DNA from 3 places in the Bradyrhizobium sp. HKCCYLS20291 genome. Region 2 is predicted to be linked to each of the others. Evidence: predicted binding sites of a transcription regulator. Region 2 holds the regulator's gene; each other region holds the start of a gene.

Region 1 (7,109 bases), on a different contig from region 2:
GCGGCGACGTTGCGCGCGATGGTGCGCTCGGGCGATGCCAAGCTGGCGCTGGTCGAGCTCAAGGCGGTCGACAGCGCGTACCCGCTGCTCGGCAAGGCCGAGCTGCAGCCCGATCTGCCGTTCGCCGACATCCTGGCCGAGCGCGACGGCGCGTTTGGTGCCGCCGCCGATCCGGCCCTGCTGGCGCGCCTCGACCTGAAGGTCGGCGACATCGTCACCATCGACACGGTGCGCTTCCAGATCCGCAGCGCTCTTGCTGCCGAGCCGGACAAGCTGTCCGGCGGCATCGGCCTCGGGCCGCGCTTTCTGATCAGCGAAGCCGGCCTGCGGGCGACGCCGCTGCTGCAGCCCGGCAGCCTGGTGCGCTGGACCTACCGGGTCCGGCTGCCCGACAACGCGACCGACGACCGCGCCGCCGCGTCCTTCATCGCCGACACCCGCTTGGCCTTGCCGCAGGCCGGATGGGAAATCCGCAGCCGCAGCAATGCCTCGCCGCAGCTGGAGCGGACGATCGGTCGCTTCACCCAGTTCCTGACCCTGGTCGGCCTCGCCGCGCTGCTGGTCGGCGGGGTCGGCGTCGCCAATGCCGTGAAGAGCCATGTCGACCGCCGCACCGAGGTGATCGCGGCCTTCAAGGCGCTCGGCGCCACCAGCCGCGACGTGTTCGGCATCTACCTCGTGCAGGTCATGGTGCTGGCCACGATCGGTTCGATCATCGGGCTGTGCGCCGGTGCCGCCCTGCCCTTTGTCATCGTCGGACTGTTCGGCAAGATCCTGCCACTGCCGGTGATCGCGGCTGTTCACCCGGACGAGCTGGCGCTGTCCTTCCTCTACGGCCTGCTCACCGCGCTCGCCTTCGGGCTATGGCCGCTCGGGCGTGTCCGCGACGTGCCGGTCGCGGCGCTGTTTCGCGAGGCGGTCATCGCCGAATGGCACCGGCCGCGCTGGAGCTATCTGGCGCTGATCGCCGGCACCGTCGCGCTGCTGATCGCGGTCGTCATCGGCCTGTCCTACGACAAGAAGATCGCCGCGGTGTTCGTGGTGGCCGCCGCGCTCGTGTTCGTGCTGTTGCGGGGCATTGCCGCCGCCGTGATGGCGGTTGCGCGCACTCTGCCGCGCAGCCGCTTCCCGATGCTGCGGCTGGCCGTCAGCAACATCTATCGACCAGGCGCGCTGACGCCGTCGGTCGTGCTGTCGCTCGGACTGGGCCTCGCGGTGCTGGTCACGATCACCCAGATCGACGGCAATCTGCGGCGGCAGTTCATGGCGCAACTGCCGGAGCAGGCGCCGTCGTTCTTCTTCATCGACGTGCCCTCGGGCGAGGCTGACCGTTTCCGCGATTTCCTGAAGGGCCTTGCACCGCAATCCACCGTGGATGACGTGCCGATGCTGCGGGGCCGGATCGTCTCCGCCCGCGGGGTGCGCGCCGAGGATCTCAAGCCGACCTCCGACACCGAATGGGTGCTGCAGAGCGACCGCGGCCTGACCTATACCGGCGAGATCCCGAAGGGCTCCAAGGTCGTCGAGGGCGAGTGGTGGGGCGAGAGCTATGGCGGGCCGCCGCTGGTCTCGATCGAGAAGCGCATCGCCGATGGCCTCGGTCTGAAGCTCGGCGACGACATGGTCGTCAACGTGCTCGGACGCGACATCACGGCGCGGATCGGCAACATGCGCAGCATCGACTGGCAGGGCCTGGGCATCAATTTCGTGCTGGTGTTCTCGCCCAACGCCTTCAGGGGAGCTCCCCACACCCACGTCGCCACCCTGACCGAAGCGCGCTCCGATGCGGCCGAGGACGCCCGGATCATCCGCAAGGTGGCCGACGCGTTCCCCATGGTCACCAGCGTGCGGGTGCGCGAGGTGATGCAGACGGTCGGCGGGGTGGTCTCCAACCTGGCGCTCGCGATCCGCGGCGCCAGCGCCGTGACGCTGATCTCGGCCATCCTGGTGCTGGGCGGTGCGCTGGCGGCCGGTCACCGGCACCGGGTCTATGACGCGGTCATCCTGAAGACCCTGGGCGCCACCCGGATACGGCTGCTCGGCGCCTATGCGCTCGAATACCTCATGATCGGCTTTGCGACGGCGGCCTTTGGCGTCATCGCGGGGTCGGTATCGGCGTGGCTGATCGTGACGCGGCTGATGACCCTGAGCTTCGCTTGGCAGGCCGGCAGCGCCGCCCTGGTCGTGCTGGCGGCCCTGGTGGTGACCGTGGGCCTCGGCCTGGCCGGCACCCTGCTGGCGCTGAACCAGAAGCCGGCGACCGTGCTCCGCAATCTCTGAGCGCGGAAACCCTAAGGATTGTGCGCTCTTGCCGCACGGTTAACGCGTTAAATACGGCGCTAACGCGCGCGGAGCGACATTCAGCCGCGCGTGGAAGCTTGCACCGAATATGCTAGTTTCCCATTTAGGGAATGGGCTCAGAGAGCCACCAAAAAGATCTGCCGAAAGATGGCGAATTTGCCGATGACGCAAATTTAATATCTGTGGCGGCGGGTATGAGATAGGGTTTTTCGAGCGCCGGCCGAAGGTCCTGCCAGGACCGGAGCGCCGGACAACCAACGGGAATCGACCATGTCGGACCTCAACCGCAACTATGCTTCACCCTTTGGCCGGGTGGCCGGGCGCGCTGATGCCGCGACCGTCGACGCCGGTCTGCGCGCCTACATGCTGCGCATCTACAATTACATGAGCATCGGCCTGGCCATCACCGGCCTCGCGGCGCTCGGCGTCTACATGGCGGCAGTGACCGGCGATCCGGCGGCCGGCGTGTTCAAGTTCGGCAACGCCTACCTGACGCAGTTCGGCTACGCGATGTTCGTGAGCCCGCTGAAGTGGCTGTTCATCCTGGCCCCCTTGGTCATGGTGTTCGCGATCTCGGCCGGCATCAACCGCCTCGCGCCGTCGACCGCGCAGGTCCTGTTCTGGGTGTTCTCGGCCTTGATGGGCGTGTCGCTGTCGTCGATCTTCCTGGTGTACACCCACACCTCGATCGTGCGGGTGTTCTTCATCACCGCAGCGACGTTCGGCGCGCTCAGCCTGTACGGCTACACGACCAAGCGTGACATGACGGGCATGGGCTCGTTCCTGTTCATGGGCCTGATCGGCATCGTGCTGGCGAGCGTCGTGAACCTGTTCCTCGGCAGTTCGATGCTGCAGTTCATCGTCTCGGTGATCGGCGTGTTCGTGTTCGCCGGCCTCACCGCCTGGGATACGCAGCGGCTGAAGAACGAGTACATCTACGGCTACGCCTCCGCGGGCGGCGATATCGCCGAGCGCGCAGCGATCAGCGGTGCCCTGTCGCTGTACTTGAACTTCATCAACCTGTTCACGCTGCTGCTGCAGCTGCTCGGACAGCGCGACTGATCCAACCGCTCCTTCACGAGCGATCCTCAAAGCCCCGGCCTCAGCGCCGGGGCTTTTCGTTTGCGGACGGCCCATGACACGCCTCGCACTGACGCGGCCCCAGCCATGCCGGGAGCCGGATTGATCGCCGCCCGCGCCTTGGTATGGTTTGACCATGTCCGACATCGAAATTCGGCCCACCCTGGAGGCCGACCTTCCCGCCATCACCGCCATCTACGGCCAAGCCGTGCGCGAGGGCACGGCCACCTTCGAGCTCGACCCGCCGGATCTGGCCGAGATGACCCGCCGCTTCCGCGCGCTGAGCGACGGCGGCTTTCCTTACTTCGTCGCCCGGCTCGACGGACAAGTGGTGGGCTATGCCTATGCCGGGCCTTACCGGCCCCGTCCCGCCTATCGTTTCACCGTCGAGAACTCGGTCTATCTCGCCCCTGCCAGCCAGCGCCGCGGCATCGGGATGCGGCTGATGCGGCAGCTGATCGATGCGTGCGAAGCCCGGGGTTTCCGCCAGATGATCGCGGTCATCGGCGACTCCGCCAATGCCGGCTCGGTCGGTCTGCATACCGCCTGCGGTTTCGAGATGATCGGCACCCATCCGAGCGTCGGGCTGAAATTCGGCCGCTGGCTCGATACGGTGATGATGCAGCGGCCGCTCGGACCGGGCAGCAGCAACGTTCCGGCTTGAGCGGGCTGCAGTGATGTCCTGATGCCGCGCTCGCGGCGAAGCGCGCCGGGTCAGACCAGCGCCGGCTTCGGCGCGATCACCAGCAGCACACGCTCGAGTTCGTGGCCGCGGCGCAGGATCAGGCCGGTCGCCGAGATCACGCTGTACATGCCCTGCTTGCGGGCCAGGCGCGGGTCCTTCTCGATGCGGTAGAGGGGCACCTCGGAAGCACGGCGAAAGACGGAAAACACGGCGCGGTCGCGCAGGAAGTCGATCGAGTAGTCGCGCCATTCGCCGTCGGCGACCATGCGGCCATAGAGATTGAGGATGCGGTTCAGTTCGAGCCGGTCGAACGTCACCCGGGTGGGCGCCGCAGCCGCATTGCGGGCTGCCGCGCGGTTCTCGCTGGGATCGGCATCCTCCGGGGTGAGGTTCATGGGCGTCCTCCTGTCATCTATGTGACATGATCGCGCCAACCGCCCACGGCCGCAAGGGGCGGTTTTCATTGTTGATCTCGGCGCTCTCAGCCGAGGTGCGCGAGTTCCACGAACACGCAACCGTCACGGGATCGTTAGCAGAATCATAATCGCGCCGCCTTTCCGCCCAGCGACCGCCCCCGACGTTAGGCATAAGATTCGTGTGCGTTGGCCCGGTCCTTTCGGTTCCGGATTCCTCAGCCCCCAGCCCCCCGGGGTCGTCAGGATCGGGCCTATTCACAAGTAAAGGCAAAGGGCCAACGCGAGTTGGTCCTTTTGCTTTTTTGGCCTTGGTGCGAGGATTTGTGGCGTGCACCCGTCCGATGGACGTGACACGCCGAGCTCAGGTCAGCGAAAACGAAAGATCACGACGGCAGAGGATCAGCGCTCGGGACCCCGAGTCGTCGCTGACACGCGTCCGAGCAAGGGCAGCTCGGAAAAGGCGGCCCCCAGCATCGCCCCGGGGCGGTCACGACTGCCGTCCTGAACATAGACGACCGTACCATCGACGCCCTCGCGCGCGATCTTCTCCAGTGGCACGTTCCAGCTGACCGGAGCGCCATTCCAGTCGCCCAGCTTCAGAAGACTGCGAACGACGTTGTAGTAGGTCAGATCGCGGCCGCTGTTCTCACCGCGTCCGACCGAGACCGGGGCCACCCGGGTGATCGCGCAGATCCAAACCTCGCCGTGCCGGTGCGACATCCGGTCATTGGCAGCGTCCACGGAGACGGCGAGGACCTGGCCGTCGACCGACAGCCTCACCGGCAGCGACATCACGGTGCCGCCTTGGACGGTCTCCTCGATTGCACCCTCGATCGCCTCTCGATCACTGCCGATGACGTGCACCGAGCCGTTCACGACCGCCTGGGGCGTGTAGACCTCGCGGTCGCCTCGCGCCCGCGAATAGGCGCGTTGACGCGCCGTGAAGCGGGAGTCGGCGAGCGTATCCTTCCAGCCGAGATAGTCCCAGTAATCGATCGGCAGCGAGAGCGCGATGACCGTCGGATCTCTGGTCAAGTCACCGAGGATCTTGTCGGCCGGCGGACAGGATGAGCAGCCCTGCGAGGTGAAGAGTTCGATGACCGCACGCGGATCGGAAGAGGCAGGCCGGACGAAAGCGATGACAGCACAGACGCCCAAGGCCGCGCGTGACCACCACGACATCTGTCCACTCATCGCCACTGTCCTGTCTGGAACACTGTCAGCGCCTTGCCGCGTCAACGATCTGCGAAGCCGCCCTCGTAGTTAAAAGTCTGCAAACGCAAAGGAGGCGGCCTTTGTCATAGGCCGCCTCCTTCATCACCCGCTACTCACTTCAGAGTGAGCCAAACTGTCGCATCGCGCTTTGGTTAAGCGGCGAGCTTCCGCAGCACGTAGTGCAGGATGCCGCCATTACGATAGTAGTCCAGCTCGTCCAGCGTATCGATCCGGCAGAGCAGCGGCACCTGCCGCGCCGCACCGTCTGCCGAGACGATCTCGGCGGTCAGGGTCTGGCGCGGCTTCAGATCACCTTGGAGCCCCTTGATGGTGACCTTCTCGTCGCCCTTGAGGCCGAGCGAGGACCACGAGGTGCCCTCCTGGAAGGTCAGCGGCAGCACGCCCATGCCGACCAGGTTGGAGCGGTGGATGCGCTCGAAGCTCTGGCAGACCACGGCGCGGACGCCGAGCAGACGGGTGCCCTTGGCCGCCCAGTCGCGCGACGAGCCGTTGCCGTATTCGGCGCCGGCGAACACCACCAGCGGCACGCCCTCTTCCTGGTACTTCATGGCGGCGTCGTAGATCGACATCTGCTCGCCGTCGGGCCAGTGCTTGGTCAGGCCGCCCTCGGGAATGTTGCCGTCGGCGCCCTTGAGCATGAAGTTCTTGATGCGGATGTTGGCGAAGGTGCCGCGCATCATGATCTCGTGATTACCGCGACGGGTGCCGTACTGGTTGAAGTCGGCCGGGCGGACCTGGTGCTCGCTGAGGAACTTGCCGGCGGGCGAGGTCAGCTTGATCGAACCGGCCGGCGAGATGTGGTCGGTGGTGATCTTGTCGCCGAACAGCGCCAGCACGCGGGCCTCGACGATGTCCTTGATCGGCTCCGGCTCCTTCTTCATGCCTTCGAAATACGGCGGGTTCTGCACGTAGGTCGACGACATGTTCCAGCGATAGGTCTCGCTCTCGACGGTCTTGATCTTGCGCCAGTTGGTGTCGCCCTTGAACACGTCGGCGTAGCGCTTCTTGAAGATCGAAGCCTTGACGAACTTCTTGACGAAGTCGTTGACCTCCTTGGTCGTCGGCCAGATGTCCTTCAGGTAGACCGGCTTCTTGTCCTTGCCGATGCCGATCGGCTCGACCGCGAGGTCCTTGGTCACGGTGCCGGCCAGCGCGTAAGCCACGACCAGCGGCGGCGAGGCCAGATAGTTGGCCTGCACGTCCGGCGAGACGCGGCCTTCGAAGTTGCGGTTGCCCGACAGCACGGCCGCCGCGACGACGCCATTGTCGTTGATCGACTTCGAGATCTCCTCCGGCAGCGGACCGGAATTGCCGATGCAGGTGGTGCAGCCGAAGCCGACCAGGTTGAAGCCGACCTTGTCGAGGTCCTTCTGCAGGCCGGAGTTCGCGAG
Region 2 (7,109 bases):
TCGCAGTGAACCGCTCGGCCGTCGCGGCATGCCAGGCGTGCGCGGCATAGGCGTCGCGGGCGAAGTCGGGCATGAAGAAGATGTAGAAATGGGTGAGATGATCGGCGGCGTTCTCGGCGGCGTGCGCAATGTTGGTTGCGAGCATGCCGTTCGGGGCCGCGCTCACTCCCATCGCCTGACGCAGCGCGCTGGCGGCGGCGATCGATTGCGAGACTGAGCAGATGCCGCAGATGCGCGGCGCGATCACCAGGGCATCGAGCGGCGGGCGGCCTTCCAGGATCTGCTCGAAGCCGCGATAGAGCGGCGCCGTCACTTCCGCGCGCGCGACCCGGCCACTCTCGATGTCGAGCCTGACCTCGAGGTCGCCCTCGACGCGATTGAACGGGCCGACGGTGATCCGTGTCATGAGCTGCGCTTGTCACTGGGCCGGCTCGGCGGCACCACGACGTGGTCGGCGGTCGCGTTGACGCGCACGCGCCGTGGCGTCGCCGATTTCGACAGCGCTGCGAGCGCGACGAACCAGGCCTTCGGCATGTCGGTCGGCAAGCCCACCGGTATGCCGGCAAGCTTGGCCGTCTGCAGATAGCTCTGCGCGCTCTCGAATCCCGGCGAAGTGCAGGCGATGCAGGCGTAGCCGCCCTTGGTGCAGGAGCCGCCGCCATTCCACGAGCGCTGATTGCAGTCGCCGACCGCCTGCGTGGCGCGGCAGCCGAGATGTTCCATCAGGCAGCCGCGCTCCGACATGGTCTCGGCGCTTGCCTTGAACTCATAGAACTCGTTGCGCGAGCAGCCGTGATGGGCGAGGTGATTGGCGATGAAGGTCGGACGTCCCACGGCGTCGAGGCCATCCGCCGTCAGGTCGCCCGACACGAGCGCCAGCAGGCTTTCCATCATCCAGCCCGGATGCGGCGCGCAGCCGGCGACGTTGATCACCGGCAGCCCGCGCTTCGACCGAAAGCCGGCACCGAGCGCACCGCCGATATCGCTGCCCTCGAACTGTAGTCCGACCGCGTCGGTCGGATTGATGCCGGCCGCGGGAATACCGCCATAGGCGGCGCAGCTGCCGACCGCGACGACGTAGTCGGCCAGCGGCGCCAGGTCGAGCAGCCAGTGATAGATCGAGCGGCCGGTGCCGGCGAGCATGTTGAAGCGCCCGGTCAGGCCGGGTCCACGCGCCACCGAGCCTTCGAGGACGAGCAGGTCGAGCCGCTCGCGGCCGTTGCGGATCGCCTCGAGCACAGCGACGACTTCGTCGCCGGTCTGTTCGCTGACTGAGGGATGCCAGATCAGATCGATGCCGGATTGGCGCAGCTCGTCGAACCAACCCGAGGCACCGCTTTCCAGGATCGACATTGTGCAGCCGCCGCAGCTCGCGCCCTGCAGCCACAGCATCCTGATCATTGCGTCCGAGCCGGCCATCGTCAGGTCCCGCCGCTATCCCGTTCCAAGCGTTCGGCCTACCGAGTTCGGGTTTAGCCCTCCGGCGCGAATGCTGGCAAGCGGTTCGCCCGATGCGGAACCGGGCCGCCGGCCGGCCAGCATGGCGCCGGCCCAGATCAGCCCGAACGCGCCGATCGCGACGATGCCGAGATTGGCGATCTCGTCGCCGAGGCCGATCACGGGAAGGCCGAGCCGAGGCGCCAGCAGCGTGGCCGCCTCGACACTGCCGATCACCAGCGCAATCGCCACCGACGCGCCTGTGATCACGAGATTGTAGCGCCGCTTGCGCGCGGGATCGGTCAGCGCCCAGCGATAGGCGCCGACCATCAGCATGCTGTCGGCCGTATCGACGGTGGCCATCGCGGCGGCGAACAGCGCCGGAAACACCAGCACATGCGCGAGACTTGCGCCGCGCGCGGCTTCGGTCGCCGACAGGCTCAACAGGCCGATCTCGCTGGCGGTGTCGAAGCCGAGGCCGAACAGGAAGCCGAGCGGGTACATGTGCCAGGCCCGCGAGATGATGCGCAGCACCGGACGGAGGAGACGAATCAGCAAGCCGCGCCCTGCACTGGCGGCTTCGATCTGGGGCTGCGATCCAGCCGAGCGGCGCCACAGGTTGACGAACAGGATCAGGTTGGACACCGCGATCAGCAGCAGGAAGCCTGATGACACCGCAGTGCCGATGGTGCCGCCGATCGCCCGGATCGCGCTGTCCTCGCTCAACAGATCGGCGCCGGCGATCAGGCTCACGACGATGGTGGCAATGACGACGACGCTGGAATGGCCGAGCGCGAAGTACAGACCCGCGGCGCGCGGGGCGTCGCCGTCCTGCACCAGCTTGCGCACCACGTTGTCGATCGCCGCGATGTGATCGGCATCGACCGCGTGGCGCAGGCCGAGCAGCCAGGCCAGCATGGCGGTGCCGACGATGGCGGGACGGTCGGCATAGAGCGCAAAAACCCAGGCCCAGGCGAGCGCGTTGGCGAGCACCAGGCCCGCCAGCAGCGCCGCGTTCCGGCCGCCCTCGGTGCGGAACCGGGCGAGGATCGAGGACCGAGGATGATCAATTGGCAAAATCGTCATACTTGGACAAGAGAGCAAGACCTGCGCCAAAAGGCAAGGCTCGCGCTCCAGCGTCAAAATCTCCCGCAAATCAACTGCTGCGCCCGTTCGACCCAGATCGATCTCCCCCCCTTGGCAACCCGCTATCCGGTCACGCACAAACATTGACCAGCTCGCCCTCTCACCTCACCGCGCCGAGGCACTCTGCGCCGCGATCTCGCGCCGCACCGCTGCTTCGAACTGGCTGGCGGGGGCGGCGAACATCAGCCGGGTCTCCTCGTGAAAGGCGGAGAAGATGCCGACCACCGTCGGAACGCCGCCGATCTCGGCGAGGATCGGCGAGCCCGAATAGCCGAAATTGGCAAGGCAATGCACGATGAGCAGCCGCGCATCCTTGGTCATGCCGGCGGTGCAGTTGCGCTGTCCGGTCGGCGAATAGCGCCGCTCCTGGCCGTAGCCGATCTCGGAGATGGTGCCGGCCTGGGTCGCCGCGGCGAGCTCGTCGCGGCTCATCACCTTCACGGGCACCGGCTTCGACGGCAACGCGTCCTTCAACACGATCAGCGCCCAATCAGCGGGTGAACGGTCGCTCGACCATTTGTCGTGCTGCGTCGGGATGAAATCCGGCGCCACGATCAGCTTGTCGGCGATCGACGACGCGGCAGGGGTGCCCTTGTTCATGCCCACCAGAAAGTGGACGTTCCCTGGGCTGACCAGCGTCACGCCATTGAACACGCAGTGCGCCGCCGTCAGCACCACGCGCGGCGCCACCAGCGTGCCCGTGCACGAGCCTCCGGTGCTGAACTGCGCCACGGTGACGACGCCGATCGCCGACGCCGGCCACGAGGTGGGATCGACGACATCGCCGAAATGATGGTCCAGACCGAGCAGCTGCTCGGCGCGCGGATTGACGATACCCGCATCGGCCGATTCCGGCTTCGGACGCCACGCCGCGATCGTCGCCTCGGCCTGCTGCCGCTGCGCGTCGTTGAGCTTGGCCCGCTGGAGCTCGCGACCGGCCGACCTGACGCCGTTGCGGCCGGCCATCACCAGCCACGCATAGCCTTGGATGACATCCCGGGTCATGACCTGACCGTCGAGCATCATCAGGCCGAGCATGTATTGCGACTGGGCAAAGCCCTGCGCGGCGGCGCGGTTGAACCAACGTCCGGCTTCGCCGTGATCGCGGGCGGCGCCTTCGCCGTTGAAATAGGCGATGCCGAGATAATGCTGTGCGACGGCGAGCCCCTGATCGGCAGCCTTGCGGTACCAGACCAGCGCCTCGGTCGGATTGCGCGGCACGCCCCAGCCGAAGGCGGTCATGAAGCCGAGATCGAACTGCGCCCGCGCATCGCCTTTGGCGGCCAGCGGCTGCAGACGGCGCAGCGCCGCCGCGGGCTGTCCATTCGCCGCAGCAGCGACGGCGTCCTCGAGCTCGGCGGCCGAGACGCTCGTGACGGCGCCGAGCAGTACGGAAAGAATGATGATGAGGGGCTTGATCAAAGGCGTCCGCTGCGACTGGCAACACCGAGATGGGTCGTCCAGCCAAGATGATCAAGACGGCGGCGGCGTGGCGGAAAGCGGACGATGAACTCCTTAATGCTTAATGCGCCCGGCCGTCAGACCTGCCCGCCGCTCACGCCTGCTCGGATTTGGCGAAGCGGTCGTCGAGCGCATAGCCGGCGCCGCGCACGGTGCGGATCGGGTCCTGCTCGCGGCCGGGATTGAGCAGCTTGCGCAGCCGCCCGATATGCACGTCGACGGTGCGCTCGTCGATATAGATGTCGCGGCCCCAGACGCTGTCGAGCAGCTGCTCGCGGCTGAACACCCGGCCGGGGTGCTCGAGGAAGAATTCGAGCAGCCGATATTCGGTCGGGCCGAGATCGATCGGCCGTCCCGAGCGCGCCACGCGGCGCTTCTCGCGGTCGAGCTCGATGTCGCCATAGGACAGGATCGTTGCGAGCCGCTCCGGGATCGCCCGGCGCAGCAGGCCCTTCACCCGCGCCAGCAGCTCCGGCACCGAGAACGGCTTGACAATGTAGTCGTCGGCGCCGGTGGCGAGCCCGCGCACGCGCTCGCTCTCCTCGCCGCGCGCAGTCAGCATGATGATCGGCAGCTGCTTGGTCTCGGAGCGCGCCCGCAGGCGCCGGCACAGCTCGATGCCGGACAAGCCCGGCAGCATCCAGTCGAGCACCACGAGATCGGGAATGCGCTCCTTCAGCCGCGTGTCGGCCTCGTCGCCGCGCCCCACCGTCTCGACCTCGTAGCCCTCGGTCTCGAGATTGTAGCGCAGGAGCGTGGTCAGCGCCTCTTCGTCTTCCACCACCAGAATGCGCGCGGTCATGTCGAACAGGTCTTTCTCAGTTGCCGGGGATCGTCGCCGTGAAGCTCGTCATGTCGCCCTTCGGACGCTTGTCGACGATCGCCTGGCCCTCGATCATGTAGAACACGGTCTCCGCGATATTGGTCGCGTGATCGCCGATCCGCTCGATGTTCTTGGCGCAGAACATCAGATGGATGCAGAACGAGATGTTGCGCGGATCCTCCATCATGTAGGTGAGAAGCTCGCGGAACAGCGAGGTGCAGATGGCGTCGACCTCCTCGTCGCCCTTCCACACCGCCATTGCCGCCGGCAGATCATGCGCGGCATAGGCATCCAGCACCGACTTGACCTGCGACTGCACCAGATCGGTCATGTGCTCCAGGCCGCGGATCAGCTTCAGCGGATGGAAATCGCTCTCCAGCGCCGCGACGCGCTTGCCGATGTTCTTGGCGAGGTCGCCGATCCGCTCGAGATCGGTCGCGACGCGCATGGCGCCGACGATCTCGCGCAAATCGACCGCCATCGGCTGGCGGCGCGCGATGGTGAGCACGGCGCGCTCCTCGATCAGCCGCTGCAGACGGTCGACCTCGGCATCCGCGGTGACGACCTTCTGCCCGAGCGCCACGTCGCGCCGCACCAGCGCATCGACGGAGTCGACGATCAGACGCTCGGCGAGGCCGCCCATCTCGGAGACGAGGCGGGTCAGATCCTGCAGGTCGCTGTCGAATGCCTTGGCGGTATGTTCACTGGCCATGATGATCTCCTGAAAGCAATGCGTCGGCGTCAGCCGAACCGGCCGGTGATGTAATCCTGGGTCCGCCGATCGCTCGGCGAGGTGAAGATCTTGTTGGTGTCGTCGAACTCGATCAGTTCGCCGAGATACATGAAGGCGGTCTTGTCGGAGACGCGCGCCGCCTGCTGCATGTTATGGGTGACGATCGCGATCGTGTAGTTCTCGGCGAGCTCCTGGATCAGCTCCTCGACCTTGGCGGTCGAGATCGGGTCGAGCGCCGAGCACGGCTCGTCGAACAGGATCACCTCCGGGCGGACCGCCACGGTGCGCGCGATGCACAGGCGCTGCTGCTGGCCACCGGACAGCGACAGGCCGGACGCGTTGAGCTTGTCCTTGACCTCGTTCCACAGCGCGCCGCCGCGCAGCGCCTTCTCGACCCGGTCGTCCATCTCGGACTTCGAGATCTTCTCGTAGAGGCGGATGCCGAAGGCGATGTTCTCGTAGATCGTCATCGGGAACGGCGTCGGCTTCTGGAACACCATGCCGACCCGGGCGCGCAACAGATTGAGGTCGAGCTTGGGATCGAGGATGTTGGTGTTGTCCAGCATCAATTGCCCGGTGGCGCGCTGGCCCGGATAGAGATCGTACATCCGGTTGAAGATCCGCAGCAGCGTGGACTTGCCGCAACCGGACGGGCCGATGAACGCCGTGACACGGTTGGTGCCGAGCGTCAGGTTGATGTTCTTCAGCGCGTGGTGATCGCCGTAGTAGAAATTCAGGTTGCGCGCGGTCACCTTGGCCGGCGCCTCGGGAAGCGACTGGCCATGCAGGAGAGCGGGATTAGGTTGGCTGACGGAAACGGACAGTTCGGTCATTTTGCGTTCCTCTCGGCGCCGAGAATGCGTGCACCGACGTTCAGAGCGAGCACGGCCAGAGTGATGAGAAGAGCTCCGCTCCAGGCCAGCTGCTTCCAATAGGCATACGGGCTCTGGACGAAATTGTTGATGGTGACGGGCAGGTTCGCCATCGTCTTGAACAGGTTCAGGCTCCCGAACTGGTTCGACAGCGCGGTGAACAAGAGCGGCGCGGTCTCGCCGGCGACACGCGCGGTCGCCAGCAGCACGCCGGTGATGAGGCCCGACCGGGCCGCGCGGTAGGCGATGCGGCGGATCACCAGCGAGCGCGGCAGGCCGAGCGCCGAAGCGGCCTCGCGCAGCGGGTTCGGCACCAGCAGCAGCATGTCCTCGGTGGTTCTGAGCACGACGGGGATCACGATCACCGCCAGCGCCAGCGCGCCGGCGATCGCCGAGAAGCCGCCCATCGGCACCACGACAGCGCCATAGATGAACAGGCCGATGATGATCGACGGCGCCGACAGCAGGATGTCGTTGATGAAGCGGATCACCGAGGTGAGCCGGTCGTTGCGGCCGTATTCGGCGAGATAGGTGCCGGCGAACAGGCCAAGCGGCGCACCGATGCCGACGCCGATCACGGTCATGATCACCGAGCCGACGATGGCATTGCGCAGTCCGCCCTCGCTGGCGCCCGGCG
Region 3 (7,109 bases), on a different contig from region 2:
CGACACCGACGATGTGCGGCAGAGATCGCCTTCCAGTCGCACCAGCCCCTTGGCGAGCAGCCGCAACGCCTCGGGATAGATGCGGTGCTCGACGCCAAGAATGCGCTCCGACAGCGTATCGGGTGTATCGGCGTCCCTGACGACGACGGCGCCCTGCATCACGATCGGACCGGCATCGGTTTCCGGGATGACGAAATGGACCGTGGCGCCGGAGATCTTGACGCCGGCGCGCAGCGCCTGGCCGTGCGGATCGAGGCCAGGGAAGGACGGCAGCAGCGACGGATGGATGTTGAGCATCCTGCCGTACCAGCGCTGCACGAACTCCGCCGTGAACAATCGCATGAAGCCGGCGAGACAGATCAGCTCGATGCCGCGCCCATCCAGCGCCTGCTGCAGCTTGGCTTCGAAGCCGGCGCGGTCCTTGCCGAACGGCTTGCTCTCGAGAATCTCGACGGCGATGCCGTTCTCGGCGGCCTTCTGCAGACCCGCCGCATCGGCGCGGTTGGAGATCACGACGGCGATCTCCGCCGGGAACTCCGGCTGCGCCGCGGCGCGGATCAGCGCGGCCATGTTCGAACCACGTCCGGAGATCAGGATGGCAACGCGCCGCTTCATCGGGCCACTCGTCTCACAGCGCCAGGTCGAGCGCGCCGGTGTAGATCACGCGCTGGTCGCCGCTGGCGGGAACGACCTCGCCGAGACGCGCGACATGCTCGCCGCTTGCTGTCAGCACCTCGGTGACGGCGTCGACGGCATCGGCCTTGACGATGGCGATCATGCCGATCCCGCAGTTGAAGGTGCGCAGCAGCTCGAGCTGGGCGATGCCGCCCTGCTCCGCCAGCCATTTGAACACCGGCAGCACCGGCAGGCGCGGCAGGTCGATCGAGACGCCGAGATGTTTCGGCAGCACCCGCGGAATGTTGTCGGTGAAGCCGCCGCCGGTGATGTGGGCCAGCCCCTTCACCGCGCCGGTCTCGCGGATCGCGCGCAGGCAGGACTTCACATACAGCCGCGTCGGCGTCAGCAGCGCGGCGCCCAGCGTCAGCACCGGCGCGAACGGCGCCGGCGCGTCGAAGCCGAGACCGGACTGCGCGACGATCTTGCGCACCAGCGAATAGCCGTTGGAATGCACACCGGATGAGGCCAGCCCCAGCACGACGTCGCCGGCAGCAATGTCCGGCGACGGCAGCAGCGTGCCGCGCTCGGCCGCGCCGACGGCAAAGCCGCCCAGGTCATAGTCGCCGTCCTTGTACAGGCCCGGCATCTCCGCCGTCTCGCCGCCGATCAGGGCGCAGCCGGATTCGCGGCAGCCTTCGGCGATCCCGGCCACGATCGAGGCGGTGGCCTCCGGATCGAGCTTGCCGCAGGCGAAGTAGTCGAGGAAGAACAGCGGCTCGGCGCCCTGCACCACGAGATCGTTGACCGACATGGCGACGAGATCGATGCCGATCCCGCCATGGAGGCCGGTCTCGATTGCGATCTTCACCTTGGTGCCGACGCCGTCGGTCGCGGCGACCAGGATCGGATCCTTGAAGCCGGCTGCCTTGAGGTCGAACAGGCCGCCAAAACCGCCGATCTCGGCATCGGCGCCGGCGCGGGCGGTCGCGCGCACCAGGGGCTTGATCATGTCGACCAGACGATTGCCGGCGTCGATATCGACGCCCGAATCTGCATAAGTGAGCCCGTTCTTGCGCTCGGTCATGGTCAAAACCCCTAATCTGGCCGCTGGTTACGTCGGATTCCGGCTGCGCGCAATGGCTCGCAAGGGGCTCGTCCCCATACTATCTAGGAACCGGACCGGTTCGCCCTGCTTCGGAATCGGGTGGTGTTTTGATCGAGTTGCCGTCGGGACCTGCTGCGTGACCATTCCCCACAGTCTCCCCAACCTGATTACGCTGGGTCGAATCCTGCTGGTTCCGATCGTCGTCTGGGCCATCGCCGCCGGTGAGATGGAAGTCGCCTTCCTGGTGTTCGTCGTCGCCGGGGTCAGCGATGCCGTGGACGGCTTTCTGGCCAAGCGGTTCAATCTGCGCTCCGAACTCGGTGCGCTGCTGGATCCGCTGGCGGACAAGGCGCTGCTGGTGTCGATCTTCGTCACCCTGGGCATCTGGGGGGCCATCCCGCGCTGGATCGTGATCCTGGTGGTGTCGCGCGACATCATGATCGTCGCCGCCGTGATCGTCTCCTGGCTGTTCGACCGCCCGGTCGCGATGAAGCCGCTGATGGTCTCGAAGCTGAACACGGCAGCCCAGGTCGGATTTGCCGCCCTTGTGCTGGCCTCGCTCAGCTTCGGTTTCGAGCCGAAACCCTATGATGCGGTGCTGATGGTGCTGGTGACGACCTTTACCCTCGTGTCGGTCGGGCTTTATCTGGTCGAATGGGTTCGCCACATGAACACCATCGAGGTGCGATGAATCGGTGCAGCGGGCCCGCCGCAGCGATTCACGATTGTCACGTCTCGCGCACGCCATCACAGGGAGCACGTCAAACTTGGCCGGCCACATTCCCCCGCGTCAGCTGGCCTTCACGCTGCCACACGCGGAAAGCCTGACACGGGACAATTTCCTCGAAGGCGCCGGCAACGCGGCCGGGCTGGCGCTGATCGACGCCTGGCCTGAATGGCCGGCACGGACGATGTTTCTCGTCGGGCCCGACGGCTCCGGGAAAAGCCATCTGGCCGCGATCTGGGCCGAGCGCGCCGGCGCGCGCTCGCTGTCCGCGCATGCGCTGGAGGCCAATGCCGTCCCCGGTGCGCTCGCCACCGGTGCCCTGGTGCTGGAGGATCTGACCGCGGCCGATCTCGACGAGCGGGCTTTGTTCCACCTGCTCAATCTGGCGCGCCAGGACGAGGCGTTCGTGCTGATCACCGCACGCGACGCTCCGGTGGCGCTGCCGATCGCGCTGAGCGACCTGAAGTCACGGCTGCGCGCCGTGCCGGCGATCACCCTGCTGCCGCCCGACGACCAGCTGTTCCGCGCCCTCATCGTCAAGCTGGCGGCGGACCGGCAGCTGTCGATCGACGAGACGGTCGTGAGCTATCTCACCACCCGCATCGAGCGCTCCTACGCCGCCGCACGCCGGACCATTGCGCTGCTGGACGAGGAGTCGCTGCGGCTGGGGCGGCCGGTGACCCGGGCGCTCGCCGCCGAACTGCTGCGTCCCCTCTGACCTGGCCCCCCCCGCCGGCATCTTGACGGCTGACATCGGGGGAACCTCAATGGTGTCGGGAACGTCATCCCCTGGTCATCCCAATTGAGCTACGGTCCGCCGCTGCGCACGACTGATTTGATGCCGTTATCGGATATGGAACAAAGTTCTGATGGACACCGAACAAGCCATTGAGATTCAAGATAAAGAGCCGGTTTCCGCATCCCCGCTCAAGATCGCCTCCAGCCCCGAGCGCTTCATCAACCGGGAGCTGTCCTGGCTGCATTTCAACCGCCGCGTTCTCGAGGAATCGGTCAATCCGCGGCATCCGGCGCTGGAGCGGGTGCGCTTCCTGTCGATTTCGGCCAACAACCTTGATGAATTCTTCATGGTCCGCGTCGCCGGCATCCGCGCCCAGGTGCGCGAGGGCATCGCCGAACGCAGCCCGGATGGGCTGACGCCGACCGAGCAGTTGAAGCTGATCAACGAGACGGTGTCGCAGCTCGCCATCGACCAGCAGGCGATCTGGCGCGACCTGCGCAAGTTTCTCGCCGAGCTCGGCATCGTGCTGGTCGACGGCCAGGACGTCACCAAGACCGAGCGCGCCTGGATCGAGGACCACTTCCTCGCCAACATCTTTCCGCTGCTGACACCACTGGCGATCGACCCGGCGCATCCGTTCCCGTTCATCCCGAGCCTCGGCTTCACCGTGGCCCTGCAGCTGACGCGCACCGCCGATGGCAGGCCGATGAACGCGCTTATCCGCATGCCCGGCAAGCTCGACCGCTTCATCCGTTTCCCCGGCGCCAAGGACGGAGTGATCCGCCTGATCACGCTCGAACAGGCGACCGGCCTGTTCATCGGCCGGCTGTTCCCCGGCTACACCGTCAAGGGCCAGGGCGCCTTCCGCATCATCCGCGACAGCGAGATCGAGATCGAGGAAGAGGCCGAAGACCTGGTGCGGCTGTTCGAGACCGCGCTGAAGCGCCGCCGCCGCGGCTCGGTGATCCGGCTCGAGATCGAGGCCAACATGCCGGAGGAACTGCGCCGCTTCGTGCAGAATGCGCTGTCCACGACCGACGACGAGGTGTTCGTGGTCGACGGCGTGCTGGCGATGAACGAGCTGTCACAGCTGACGCGGGTCGACCGTCCCGACCTCGAATTCGCGCCCTATGTGCCGCGCCATCCCGAGCGCGTCCGCGACCATGGCGGCGACATCTTCGCCGCGATCCGGCAGAAGGACCTGATCGTCCATCATCCCTATGAATCATTCGACGTCGTCGTGCAATTCCTGCAGCAGGCGGCGCGCGATCCGGACGTCGTCGCCATCAAGCAGACGCTGTATCGCACCTCCAACAATTCGCCGATCGTGCGCACGCTGGTCGAAGCGGCCGAAGCCGGCAAGTCGGTGACGGCGCTGGTCGAGCTGAAGGCGCGCTTCGACGAGGAGGCCAACATCCGCTGGGCGCGCGATCTGGAGCGCGCCGGCGTGCAGGTGGTCTACGGCTTCCTGGAGCTGAAGACCCATGCCAAGCTTTCGATGGTCGTGCGCCGCGAGGGCGGCAGCCTCACGACCTATGTGCACACCGGCACCGGCAACTATCACCCGGTCACCGCGCGCATCTACACCGATCTGTCCTACTTCACCTCGGACCCCGTGATCGGCCGCGACGTCACCCGCGTGTTCAACTACATCACCGGCTATGCCGAGCCTATCGACATCGAGAAGATGGCGGTGTCGCCGCTCACGCTTCGCAAACGCATGATCGAGCACATCCACGGCGAGACCAGTTTCGCCCGCCAGGGCAAGCCGGCCGTGATCTGGATGAAGATGAACTCGCTGGTCGATCCCGACATCATCGACGCGCTGTACGAGGCCTCGCAGGCCGGCGTCTCGATCGAGCTGATCGTGCGCGGCATCTGTTGCCTGCGGCCCGGCCTGCCGGGCCTGTCGGAGAACATTCGTGTCAAATCGGTGATCGGGCGCTTCCTCGAGCACGGCCGCATCTACTGCTTCGGTATGGGTCAGGGCCTGCCCAGCGCCAAGGCAGCGGTCTACATTTCCTCGGCCGACATGATGCCGCGCAATCTCGACCGCCGCGTCGAGGTGTTGTGCCCGCTGCAGAATCCGACCGTGCACCAGCAGGTGCTGGAGCAGATCATGGTCGCCAACCTCAAGGACACCGAGCAGAGCTGGCAATTGTTGCCGGATGGGTCGTCAACGCGTATGAAGGCCGCGAAGGGCGAGGAGCCGTTCAACCTGCACAATTACTTCATGACGAATCCGAGTCTGTCCGGCCGTGGAAAGTCGCTCAAGGAATCATCACCGCGCCGGCTCACGCGCCGAAATGAACGCCATCCGTCGTAGCCACGGCTGCGATCAGAGGACGCCGCGGTGACACGGCCTGCTGACCGGGCCGCCAGCGTCGGCGTCATTGACATCGGCTCGAATTCGGTCCGCCTCGTCGTCTACCAGGCGATGGAGCGCAGCCTCGTCACCGTGTTCAACGAGAAGGCGCTGTGCGGCCTCGGACGCGAGGTCCAAACCACCGGCCTGCTCGCCGCCGACGCCGTCGACAAGGCGCTGACCGCGCTGAAACGGTTCCGTGCGCTCTGCAAGGTGCAGAAGGTCGGCGAAGTCCATGCGATTGCCACGGCCGCCTGCCGTGATGCCTCGAATGGTCCTGACTTCATCGCCAAGGCCGAGAAGATCTGCGGCGTGTCGATCCAGATCCTCACCGGTCCCGAGGAGGCGCGCTATTCGGCGCTCGGCGTGATCTCCGGCATCCACAAGCCCGATGGCATCGTCGGCGATCTCGGCGGCGGCTCGCTCGAGCTGATCGACGTGCGCGGCCACCAGGTGCGCAGTGGCGTCACCCTGCCGCTCGGCAGCCTGGCGCTGCAGGATCTCGCCGAAAAATCGCTCAAGAAGGCGCAGCGGATCGCGAGCGAGGCGCTGACCGACCTGCCGCAGCTGCTGGCCGGAAAGAACCGGACCTTCTACGCGGTCGGCGGCACCTGGCGTGCGCTGGCGCGTATCCACATCATCCAGAGCGGCTATCCGCTCGGCGTGATGCACGGCTATGCCATCCCGGCCGCGGATGCGCTTGCCTTCGTGCGCCGCCTGCGCCGGCTCGTCGCCGCCGACATGCTGGCCGACATCGAGGCCATCGCCGAGGCACGCCGCCCGCTGCTGGCCTATGCCGCGCTGGTGCTCGAGCACATCATCCGCGTGGCCAAGCCGACGACGGTGGTGTTCTCGACCTTCGGCGTCCGTGAGGGCCTGCTCTATTCGAAGCTTCCCGACGCCGAGCGCGCCAAGGACGGCCTGCTCAGCGCGGCGCAGGGGCTCAACGAGCTGCTGTCACGCTCGGCGCAGCACGCGCGCGAGCTGATCGACTGGACCGACCGGCTGTTCCGCGTCGTGCACATCCGCGAGACCGAGGAAGAGCGGCGGCTGCGCCACGCGGCCTGCCTGATGTCCGACATCGGCTGGCGGATGCATCCGGATCATCGCGGCGAGCAGACCTACGGCATCATCCTCAACGGCAATTTCGGCTCGATCAGCCACGAGGGCCGCATCTTCGCCGCGCTGTCGGTGTTCTTCCGTTACGAGGGCCAGCGCGACGAGGCGGCGGCCCCTGCCCTCACCGAGCAGCTGAGCCCGGCCCAGATCGATCGCGCGCGCCTGCTCGGCACGGCGTTTCGCGTCGCGCATCTGATATCGGCGGCGCGGCCCGGCGTGCTGCCTGCCACGCATTTCCGCACCCAGGATCGCAAGCTGATGCTGGTGTTCGAACATCATCTGGTCGACCTCGTTGCCGATCGCGTCGGCGGCCGCTTCAAGCAGCTCGCACGCCTCGTCGGCCGCTCCGGCTCGGTGGTGCTGAGCTGACTAATTAACTAACTGGCAACCGGATCGTCAGGGCAGATCGACGCCGCGGGCCGGCGCAGGCTCGAGT

What was found. Region 2 encodes PhoB, which activates phosphate uptake and scavenging genes when phosphate is short. Its sites were predicted from a motif close to TGTCATNNANCTGTCAT; they were not measured.
Region 1: a site for PhoB is predicted at 4,473-4,489, ahead of ACQR07_RS30025 (DUF2794 domain-containing protein). Genes of this name have one in related genera too.
Region 3: a site for PhoB is predicted at 3,231-3,247, ahead of ACQR07_RS01565 (RNA degradosome polyphosphate kinase). Genes of this name have one in related genera too.

What each region holds. Positions count from the first base shown of each region.
Region 1 is NZ_JBNPTO010000018.1:40,376-47,484, forward strand. Features, by position in the region: gene ACQR07_RS30010 (ABC transporter permease) at 1-2,280, shown strand, start outside; gene ACQR07_RS30015 (Bax inhibitor-1/YccA family protein) at 2,572-3,363, shown strand; gene ACQR07_RS30020 (GNAT family N-acetyltransferase) at 3,518-4,045, shown strand; gene ACQR07_RS30025 (DUF2794 domain-containing protein) at 4,096-4,461, opposite strand; gene ACQR07_RS30030 (DUF1223 domain-containing protein) at 4,882-5,664, opposite strand; gene acnA (aconitate hydratase AcnA) at 5,850-7,109, opposite strand, start outside.
Region 2 is NZ_JBNPTO010000005.1:335,686-342,794, forward strand. Features, by position in the region: gene ACQR07_RS14470 (nickel-dependent hydrogenase large subunit) at 1-406, opposite strand, end outside; gene ACQR07_RS14475 (HupU protein) at 403-1,419, opposite strand; gene ACQR07_RS14480 (HoxN/HupN/NixA family nickel/cobalt transporter) at 1,435-2,523, opposite strand; gene ACQR07_RS14485 (trypsin-like serine protease) at 2,689-4,005, opposite strand; gene phoB (phosphate regulon transcriptional regulator PhoB) at 4,139-4,846, opposite strand; gene phoU (phosphate signaling complex protein PhoU) at 4,863-5,579, opposite strand; gene pstB (phosphate ABC transporter ATP-binding protein PstB) at 5,609-6,433, opposite strand; gene pstA (phosphate ABC transporter permease PstA) at 6,430-7,109, opposite strand, start outside.
Region 3 is NZ_JBNPTO010000001.1:336,700-343,808, reverse strand. Features, by position in the region: gene purN (phosphoribosylglycinamide formyltransferase) at 1-615, opposite strand, end outside; gene purM (phosphoribosylformylglycinamidine cyclo-ligase) at 629-1,702, opposite strand; gene ACQR07_RS01575 (CDP-alcohol phosphatidyltransferase family protein) at 1,860-2,414, shown strand; gene ACQR07_RS01570 (chromosomal replication initiator DnaA) at 2,491-3,168, shown strand; gene ACQR07_RS01565 (RNA degradosome polyphosphate kinase) at 3,320-5,515, shown strand; gene ppx (exopolyphosphatase) at 5,543-7,042, shown strand; gene ACQR07_RS01555 (TerC family protein) at 7,070-7,109, opposite strand, start outside.